3 regions of the Bacillus sp. NEB1478 genome follow, and region 2 is predicted to be linked to each of the others. Evidence: riboswitches for the same ligand, from Rfam matches in the RefSeq annotation. Region 2 holds a riboswitch; each other region holds the start of a gene.
The links. A riboswitch is a leader RNA that binds a small molecule or an ion and turns the genes downstream of it on or off. The one in region 2 is predicted to bind cyclic di-GMP.
Positions count from the first base shown of each region.

Region 1: another riboswitch for cyclic di-GMP. It lies ahead of RGB74_RS01700 (hypothetical protein); the one in region 2 lies ahead of RGB74_RS15690 (aspartyl-phosphate phosphatase Spo0E family protein).
Region 3: another riboswitch for cyclic di-GMP. It lies ahead of RGB74_RS01510 (DUF5667 domain-containing protein); the one in region 2 lies ahead of RGB74_RS15690 (aspartyl-phosphate phosphatase Spo0E family protein).

Region 1 covers NZ_CP134049.1:349,477-352,736, reverse strand. Annotated here, with positions in the region: gene RGB74_RS01705 (YdcF family protein) at 1-621, opposite strand, end outside; gene RGB74_RS01700 (hypothetical protein) at 712-1,197, opposite strand; cyclic di-GMP riboswitch class II at 1,230-1,312, opposite strand; gene RGB74_RS01695 (spore coat protein) at 1,508-2,182, opposite strand; gene RGB74_RS01690 (transposase) at 2,501-3,061, shown strand; gene RGB74_RS20090 (methyl-accepting chemotaxis protein) at 3,182-3,260, opposite strand, start outside.
Region 2 covers NZ_CP134049.1:3,117,227-3,120,486, reverse strand. Annotated here, with positions in the region: gene RGB74_RS15695 (cation:proton antiporter) at 1-1,486, shown strand, start outside; gene RGB74_RS15690 (aspartyl-phosphate phosphatase Spo0E family protein) at 1,606-1,767, opposite strand; cyclic di-GMP riboswitch class I at 1,809-1,895, opposite strand; gene RGB74_RS15685 (hypothetical protein) at 2,152-3,260, shown strand, end outside.
Region 3 covers NZ_CP134049.1:307,999-311,258, forward strand. Annotated here, with positions in the region: gene RGB74_RS01510 (DUF5667 domain-containing protein) at 1-1,235, opposite strand, end outside; cyclic di-GMP riboswitch class I at 1,314-1,400, opposite strand; gene RGB74_RS01515 (pullulanase X25 domain-containing protein) at 1,717-3,260, shown strand, end outside.

The sequences.
Region 1 (3,260 bases), 1.2 Mb from region 2:
CTTAGCGATCATCTTCGTCCGAAAAAGATGAAAATCACTCGTTACGATCAGCACTTTACTGCCAGGATCAATCATTTGTTTCGTATATAATAAGTTTTCGTATGTACTTGTCGCTTTTTCTTCTATCTTTATTCGATCTGGATCCATGCCGTGTTTCACAAGGTAGTTTTTCATAATGAAGCCTTCACTTTCCGTTTTCCGAAAACCGAGACCCCCGCTCACAACAAAATGAAGATCCTTGTGATTTTGAGCATAAGCGAGTGCTTGATCAAGTCGTCCTTTCAATACGGCACCTGGTCTGTTGTTTTTTGTCCCGCCTCCTAATATGAGTACTGTGTCTATTCTATCGGAAACCTTATCGGGATTGGTATTCGCAGATAAGAGAATAAGAGTTTCTAACGTGCCTGCAAAAAGGATGGCCAGTGTTATTATGACCGTTGTCGTTTTTCTGTACTTTTTAAAAAGATTCATCATGGTCTGATACTTGTAAAACAGCAGAAAAAAGAAAACACTAAGCATGAAAAAGACGGCTAATCCCATATCCATGTTGGTCGTTTGGATCAGCATCGCTGCAGCATAAAGAAAAAAGCAGAGACTTAGAAACAAAAATAATTTTTTCATAGTATTAAGCTCCATTACCATTTAATTGAGGTTCCAAATTCTAGTATATCGAAAAATAGAAAAAGAGCGGAGATTTTCCGCTCTTTTGATTTATTTATTAATATCTTGTTTTTTGATCTCTTTTTCGATTTCTTGTGTGATCTGTTTTTTATAGTTTTCAGATGTCGTTGACGCTTCTTTTGTCATTTCTGCTGTCTTTTTATCAACAGCTTCTTGCTTTCTTTGTGTAATCTTTGCTACTTCATCATCGTAATGTTTTTGAAGATCAGATTTCTCTTCTTGAATAATGTCTTTCTTCTTATCGTTCAGCTCTGTTTTTGTTTCTGAAAAAATAGTTTGCACTTTACTGCTTAACCCGCTAAGCAATTCATCTTTTTGAGTTTTCAGCTGATTTTGGATATCATCCTTAAATGTGTAGGCAAGGATTTGTGTGTATAGCTGATCTGCAAGCTCTGGTTTCGCTGCAAATGCCGAAGTAGTCCCTATTGTAAAAGCAGCAACTGTAGCCAATGCTACCTTAGTCCACTTCCGCGCTTTCTTCTTTGTACTAAACTTTTCTTTTCGTGATATTTCCATAAAAAATACCCCTTCCTTTTATCGGTTTGATTAAAAGAAGCGGCCGGTTGCGCTACTAGCTCTGATTATTCCAAGCGCCCAAATAAAGAATAATCTTCACAGCTCCACACTTATTTAATTATTTCCTAATATTAAATTTACCATCAAAGGGATTTGCTGTAAATAGAATTTTGATATACTAGTAAATTAATACAACAAATTTATTTGCATACTTATAGGTGATTTTCTTGCTAAAAAATTATTTAAAGAAGCAAATTTATTCAAAAAACACTTGAGAAAATTAATTCTCAAGCGTTTTAAAGTACTTAAACTATTGCAGTGGCGGCATTGTTTGGGCTTGACCGTATGCATTTATCATTTGTTGCATATCTTGTTGGGCTAATTGTGGCACTTGATAAAAATGCTTTTTGTTTTGCCAAATTGATAATTCGTAAGCCATTTCAATCCAATTTGGTATCCCGTCTGCTAATACACGGCGAAGGACAGGGTTAGTAAGTTCCAAAGTAGCCATCCCTCTCAGGGACGCATTAGACTTTAATGTTCCAAGAATTAAGGAAGAAATCGCTTCATCATTTAACTGAGATGCATTTTGAATTGGAGTTTTAGGCTGTGCAGGACTCAACCCATAAACAAAATCATTTTCTTGAGTCATTTTATAGGTTTGAGTTGGCATAGATGGATCTTTTCCTGTTTGAAAAGCTTGAACACATGCATTATATTCGTTCGTAATATGCTGATAATGACGATCTAACATTGCTTTTAATTCTTGATCCTGGATGTGGTCTCTGCAAAGGATGTACAAGTTTAGTGTGCTGATTGTTCCTCCCAGCATTTCATGAACATCGAACAGTTCGTGTCCACCATGGTTAAATTGTGCAGGCACCTTGCCCGTCTGCATGTTTTGATGCACAAACTCAGAGCTATTAGCATTTTGGGACTGATTATTTTGATTTGGATTAGATTGATTCGGATTAATAGGGTTCATATTCTTACCTCCGTTTTTAGAAATACGGGGTTATTTTGTGTAGATTGAAGTCATATATACAATAAAGGTGCAATTCGCAAAAAAATTTCCGGGGAAATTCGATAAAATGATTCAGCAATATCCCACAATCGACAAATTGAAAGCTGAATTTTTGAAGTAAAATGATGATATTTGAAATTCGTATAATAAAATCGTTTGTATTCAGAAACCGACGGGAAGGTTTACTCAAAAACCGTAAAGGAAATAAATTGTTTGGGGACTGTCCCCATTTCCCAAATCCAGCTAAAAGCCTTACACTAGAATTATTACTGGAAGGAGGTGAATCCCATTTCTAGGACGAAACGTATCTGGTATCCCGATGCTGTTTACCATGTCACCACTCGCGGTAATCGACGAGAACCCCTTTTTTACTCTCATCTCGATTATCATCATTATTTAAAAATACTTAGTCACTGCATTCCTAAGTATTCCGTTAAACTTTTCTCTTATTGCCTCATGCCGAACCACACCCATTTACAAATTCAATGCTGCAAGTCCCCGCCTGGTGATTTCATGAAAGAATTAAGTGAAACTTATGCGATGTATTTTAATAAAAAATATGAACTCACTGGCCATGTCTTTCAAGGTCGATACGGAGCAGAATTAATCGAAGATCGATCTTATCTACTAGACACTAGCCGCTACATCCACATGAACCCTGTTGCTGCAGACCTTGTTATGTACCCTCTTGAATATCCTTGGAGCAGCTACCGTTATTATGCAAGCCAATCCGTATGTTCCTTCTTAGATACCTCATTTATACTTGAACAGTTTCAAAAATCAAAATCACTATATCGAGATTATGTCGAAAGCAGAATAACACCGGTCGTAGAGCAGTAATGGCGTTGTAAAATTACACTCTATCAAATTTATAAAGCTTGTTGTTTCAATGAAAAAGCCGGTTATGTCCTTCTGAAGAAGACAAAACCGGCTTTTTTGTATTTGTCTGGGGTCTGTCCCCTAGATCTTGAATCTCATAACGTGGTCGCGCATTTGTTCTGCATATTGTTCTAGTTGTTCTGCTAGGTGGTTCAGTTGT
Region 2 (3,260 bases):
TCCGATTGCACTTGTTATAGTTGGGGGAATCATCGGTCTGGTTCCAGTACCCTCGCTAGAACCTGTTAAAGGAATTATAGAAGAAGGGCATACATTTCAATTCATCATCATTTCGTTATTATTGCCTACATTACTTGGTGAGGCTAGTTTGAAGCTGCCTTTTAGCCATTTGCGTGATAATACGAAGTCAATTTTGGCATTAGCATTAGGCGGAACTTTAATCACTTTTAGTATAGTTGGAACATCCTCTTATTTTGGACTAGGGATGGGTGTACAAACGGCCTTTGTTTTTGCAGCGCTAATGAGTGCTACAGATCCTGTTTCTGTCTTAAGTATATTTAAATCTCTTGGGGTAAACCGGAGATTAGCCACCATTATTGAAGGTGAAAGTTTGTTTAACGATGGTGTAGCCGTTGTATTGTTCATGATTACTTCTGTTTATCTTCCTTCATACATACAGATGGGTGCTGGAGGAATAACTGCAACAATTATTATACTAGTAAAAGTTGCGTTAGGCGGTGCTCTCATTGGAGGTGCGCTGGGTTATGTATTTTCTAAGATTACAAGCTGGTATGATGATTATCCTTTAGAAATTCTGTTTTCACTTTTGTTATTTTACGGAAGCTTTTCAATAGCTGAGTCCATTCATGTTTCAGGGGTTATCGCTGTTGTAGTAGCAGGACTGATCTTTGGCAATTATGGAGCAAAGATTGGGATGAGTCCGACTACAAAAGTAAACATACATTCGTTTTGGGATGTGCTGGCCCTATTTGCAAATTCACTTGTTTTTTTGTTAGTAGGATTAGAAATCGCTTATATTAATATCGGGAACAAGTTTGGTTTAATCATTGGTGCTATTTTAATAGTTCTTGCTGCGAGAACGATTGCTGTTTATGTATCCTTGGTTCCGGTTAAAGGAATCCCTTCCAAGTGGAAGCACATTTTAAATTGGGGCGGATTAAAAGGATCTTTGTCCATCGCACTTGCTCTAAGTTTGCCAGGAGATTTTCCTGGGAGAGAAGATATTATTGTCCTTTCATTCAGTATTGTTTTCTTTTCATTGCTTGTCCAAGGCTTGACGATACCAGCACTTATAAAACGATTAAACATAAAAGGGCACGAGAAAGAAAAAACAGAATACGATGTTACGTTAGCTGCTGTCCACCGTTATGATTATGCATTAAAAAGGCTTCAGAAACTGAAGAATGAGGCAGTGATTTCCAGTGTGGTTTTTGATCGGATGAATAAACTTTACGAATATAGAAGAGATGAAGAAAAGAAAAAACTAGATGATATGTACGAATCACATCCTGAATGGAAAAGGTCACAAGAACGATTGGCTAAAATTGAATTGCTTTATGCAGAACATGAGGCTGTGGAGAGGCTTTTGCGTAAAGAGATGATTTCAACCAAGCTGGCTGAAGAAGAAATAGAGAGGATCGTTGATGAAATTGAAAAGTGCAAAAATGAGGATCAGGAGCTGTAAAAGGCGGGTTTTTTCATGATGAGTTGAATAATGGTCCAGCGGCATTGTATAGCATTTGGTACAGGTAGAGCTAAGGCTGACGGAATAATCTGCGTCAGCCAAGTTTTGTTTTTATGAAATTACTTTTGTACAACACTGTTGTATTGATTGAGTAATTTATCTAGCTGCTGGCTAACCTTTACTAACTTAGGGTGAGCTAATTCATGATTTAACATAGATGAAGTTCGATAGAGTTCTTCTCTCAGCAAAGAAATGCGGTCAAGCATCGTCTTCTCCTTCATATATATATCTCCCTTACTAAATATTTACGACGAAGGAGTCATTCGGCAACTGGCTGACATATCTACAATTAGACTTAGTCCCTATAGCTTTGCGTCCTTCTCTTTCGAAAAGTTTGCCTTTTCGTCGATTTTCCATAGTATAACATATTTAACCAGAAATGTTTACAAAAAATTACATAAATAGACAATATATTATGGGTAGTTCACCTTAATTATTTCACTTTAGTTTAATTATCGGATGAAACCAATTTGTTTTGAAGAGTGATTCAGAGCAATCTTTGGTCATTTGAGGAAGTTTCCTTTAAAATAGAAATGATATGCATGAATGAGAGAATAAATAATTTGCTATAATTGGTAATAAAGCGCGTAAGGAGGGAGACGGGTATGGATCGTATGAATGAAAAGACTTCTAATAATCATTATGATTCACCTGAAAAAAAGGTCCAAAACACGCACTCCGTTCAGTTATGGCGTGAATATTTCTCTGACCGGTTTGAGATATTTGAAAAACGTAAAATGCAAACCGTCACCTTTCGTGACATGGCAGACGGTAAAGATACGAGTTACACATTTGTTCATATTTATAGAGATTATTATCCTGCACTATTGAACGCTGGACAATTTTTCGATGAAGATATTGCATTGTTGTATAAATTTCATGTACAGATCGAGACGTTGATTCGTCTTTTTTCATTTGAAGCACATTACGGAATCGCTTCTTATATGCAAGCTAATTTTACAGCTACAGTAGATAAGTTATCTGATCAGATGTATATCACACTGAAGCAGTTGAATAGTGAAAAATTGATGAATGAAAATAAAGAGCTTATTGAAGAGAGTCTTAGGAATTTTCAGAGTCTATATGAAATTCCTCCTAAATGGGGGTATTTATTATTTTTCTTGTTTCAAGTCAGCTGGTCTCTTTTGTATACCGATGAATCTTGGCTTGAAAAATATGAAAAGCAGCTATTAGAAGAAAAAGAGGCAGGAAACACTACACAAATGCTTGAATTGGCACTTGTACATTTTGCGTTTGCACGAAAGAAAGATGAACTCGCTTTTGAACGAATTCAGAAGAATGATAAAAAGATTGAAATGGTGCATTTTTTAGTCTGGATGAAGCTATTAGTTGAAAAACAAGAATGGAACAGGCTTTTATCTTGGCTGCTTTATTTAAAACCAACGTTTTTAGAGGGAGTTAATACGTACTATTATCATTCAAATGCCCGGGAATTTTTCCATGAATACCTGAATTATTTCTGGAAGTATGCTCAGCATACAGGTGATGAAGAACAATATGAAGAAATGCTCATTGAATTCTTGCCGATCACATTTTATGAATATGGCGAATATCTAATGGTAATCGGTGAATATGAGCGGTGGGTAGAGCTGCAAGTAATTATGGGATACTCGCCCGAACTCATACAAAGAAAAGATTTAAAAGAGGTTATCTCACTAAATAAAGAATCTGTACTGCCGATATATCATCAAAC
Region 3 (3,260 bases), 1.1 Mb from region 2:
TTTTTTTGATGATCATCGTTGTTTTGATCATGATTTTCACTGTGATCACGTTCATCTTTGTCTTGATTCTTTTCACCGAGCTCATCTTTTTTATTACGCTGTTGCGGAGTCTCTGCCTTTTTCGGTTTCTCAATCTTTGGCTGTACATTTTTAGGCTGTTCTTTTTTAACTTCAGGCTTTTTAGGCTCATCTTTTACTGGATAAACGTTTTTGTCCTTATGATCCGTTACTTTTTTCACGGGAACAGCGATTGCTGGCGCTGGAGCTTCTTCTGTTTCATCCATTTCATCAGCCGGCTCCGTAACTACTGGCTCTTCTGAATCTGTTGTTTCAGGTGTTTCAGGTGTTTCAGTTGTTGCTGGGACGTCTGTTGATGTTTCCTCTTCTTTATCTTGATCTTCATCTTCAGCTTTTTTATTGTGTCTCATTTCATGCTTTGCGATCTTTTTCTCCAGTTTTCCAAAAGTTTTTGCAATGTTTTTAGACAGTGCTTCTTGGGCTTTTGGGTTATCGATTTTTTCAAGTGCAGCCATTAGCGACACGATGTTTTGAAAGAATTTTTTCTCTAATTCGGTAGCGGGTTTTTCGCTTTCGTCTGATGTTGTTTCCTCGTCGTTAGTTGCAGATTCATCATTATTTGTGGATGATTCCTCACTAGAAGTATTCTCATCAGCAGTTTCATCATTTGTTGTTGCTTCATCATCCGTTGTCGTTGTTTCTGGATTTGCTTCAGAATCTGTGTCTTTTGCAGCTTCTTCCTCTTTTTTCACTGCTTCTTCTTGCTGTGCGACCGCTTCCTCTAATAGTTTGGCAGCATCATCATAGCTTCCTTCTTTTATAAGGGCGTTTGCTTCTTTAATGCGTTCAGCGGCGAAATCGGCCAATAGCTTAGCTTGGTCCATATCATCGGTCGTCATAGCGAGCTGGATTTTTTCCATCATGATTTTAACAAAATAAAAGAAATCTCCAGGAATTAAGTCGGGAGCTTCTTCAGTTGGTGTTTCCTCTGCTGGCTCTTCAGCATCTGTTGGATCTTCTGCTGTCACATCATCTGATGTATTTTCATCTGTAGTTCCACTTGCTTCAGTTGATGGAGTGTCAACTGTATCGTTTACTTCTGTTTCGTCATTCTGTGTTTCTGTAGTAGTCGTTTCGTTTGTGTTCGCGAAAACGGCGGGTCCGAATGATGTTGTTGCTAATCCTAATGCTAAAAATGAACTCAAAATCTTCTTCACTTCTTATTCTCCCTTTCTCAAATAAAATGAAATTAAAAAGACACACTTATGCCGTTTGGCGGAGTGTGCTCCGGGAAAAACGGCAGCTGGCTGGCAATGCAAAATTGTGCAGAAGCCCCTGTAGCTTTGCGTCGCTATGTTTCCATAGGTTTGCCTTTATCTTTTTAAGTTCCAAATAAAATGTATTCAATTCACTTTAAACTGTAAAAATATGTCGAACAAGTAACCGTTTTCCTATTTTCTTAAAAGATGAGTTATAAAATATTTCATTTTAATGGTAATTGATGCCTATTAAAAAATGTAAATCTCAGCCGAAAGTCATATTTTCCATTAAAAGAAAACATGCCATAATATAGGAGTGAAAGCGCTATCTTTTTTGTTTGTGCAAACGCTTTCTCCAATATGGATCAACTTTAAAGGGAGGATTTTTGTGAGGAAGAGAAAATCATTTAAATCAGTTTCGTGGCTTTTACTTTTTACGATGATTTTGCAAACGTTTGCATCAACGATACTATTTCATCCAGCGAAAACGACAGCAGCTGAAAGAACAGTCACACTCGTTGGTGATTTGCAATCGGAACTGGGAGCTTCAGGTGATTGGAACCCGGCTGATACAGCGACAAAAATGGAACGGCAGGCAAACGGAAAGTACAAGCTGAAAGGGACATTGCCTGCAGGGAATTATGAATATAAAATCGCTATCAATGGCTCTTGGGATGAGAACTATGGTGTGGATGGAAAAGCGGGCGGCGATAACTACAAACTCACCGTCGATTCCGATAAGGAGGTGACATTTGTGTATGATGACACGACGCACAAAGTTTCGATTCTAGAACCTCTTCCACAAGAACAAACACCGCGTATTGTAGGGAGCATTCAACCCGCAATCGGTGCGGGTGGTGAATGGTCACCTGGTGAGTCCACCGCATTCTTAAAAGATGAAGATACAGATAACATTTACACATATACAACACAAGTTCCAAAAGGGAAATACGAATTTAAGATCGTTCTCGGAAACAGCTGGGATGCTCCAGCTTATCCTGGAAACAATTTCGCCTTAAATGTTGTAAAAGATGCGACTATCACTTTCTTCTACAACCATGACACGAAAGAAGTGTACACAGATTACGATGCAGGTCTGCCAGACGGAAGTGTGAAAGGGGACAAGCTTTTCCATGACACCTGGAATGAAGCGTACCGTGCACCATTCGGGGCAATCAAGGCTGGTCAAGACGTAACCCTTCGCCTTCAATCTAAAAAAGGCGATCTGACGGGAGCTAAGCTCTACCTTAGAAACTACAATTCTGGCAGCACGACTGTAAAAGAGATGGAGAACGCCGGTTGGACAACCATTAACGGCGAGGAAGTCGAGCTTTGGGAAGCAACTGTAACACCTGACGAAAAAGGTGTTTACGGGTATAAGTTTGAAGCACGTGATGGAGATGCGATAAAAGAATACGGAGAAGACACACAAGAAGGCGGAAAAGGCGCTGTTAGCGATACGAACGCAGGTCTATTCCAAATGACCGTCTATGACCCAGCTTATAAAACACCGGACTGGATGAAAGAGTCGGTCGTTTATCAAATTTTCCCTGACCGTTTTTTCAACGGCAACAAAAAGAACGATGATGACAAAACAACGGCACGTGGAACGGAACCAATCGAGCACCGTGATTGGAGCAAGCTACCGGATAACCCGAGATTAGCTGAAAACGAAGGCTATGATGGCGACTTGATCTGGTCAAATGACTTTTTCGGCGGTGACATTGCCGGCATTCAGAAGAAGCTCGACTACATTCAGTCACTGGGCGTTAACACGTTATATTTGAACCCAATTGCAAACGCCTCATCGAACCATAAATACGATGCGACCGATTATAAAGCAATCGATCCGATGTTCGGGACGCCAGCAGAGTTTAAAGCTTTTACAATAGAACTGAAAAAGCGCGGCATGCATCTTATTTTAGATGGCGTGTTCAACCATGTCGGGGATGATTCCATCTACTTTGACCGCTACAGCAAGTA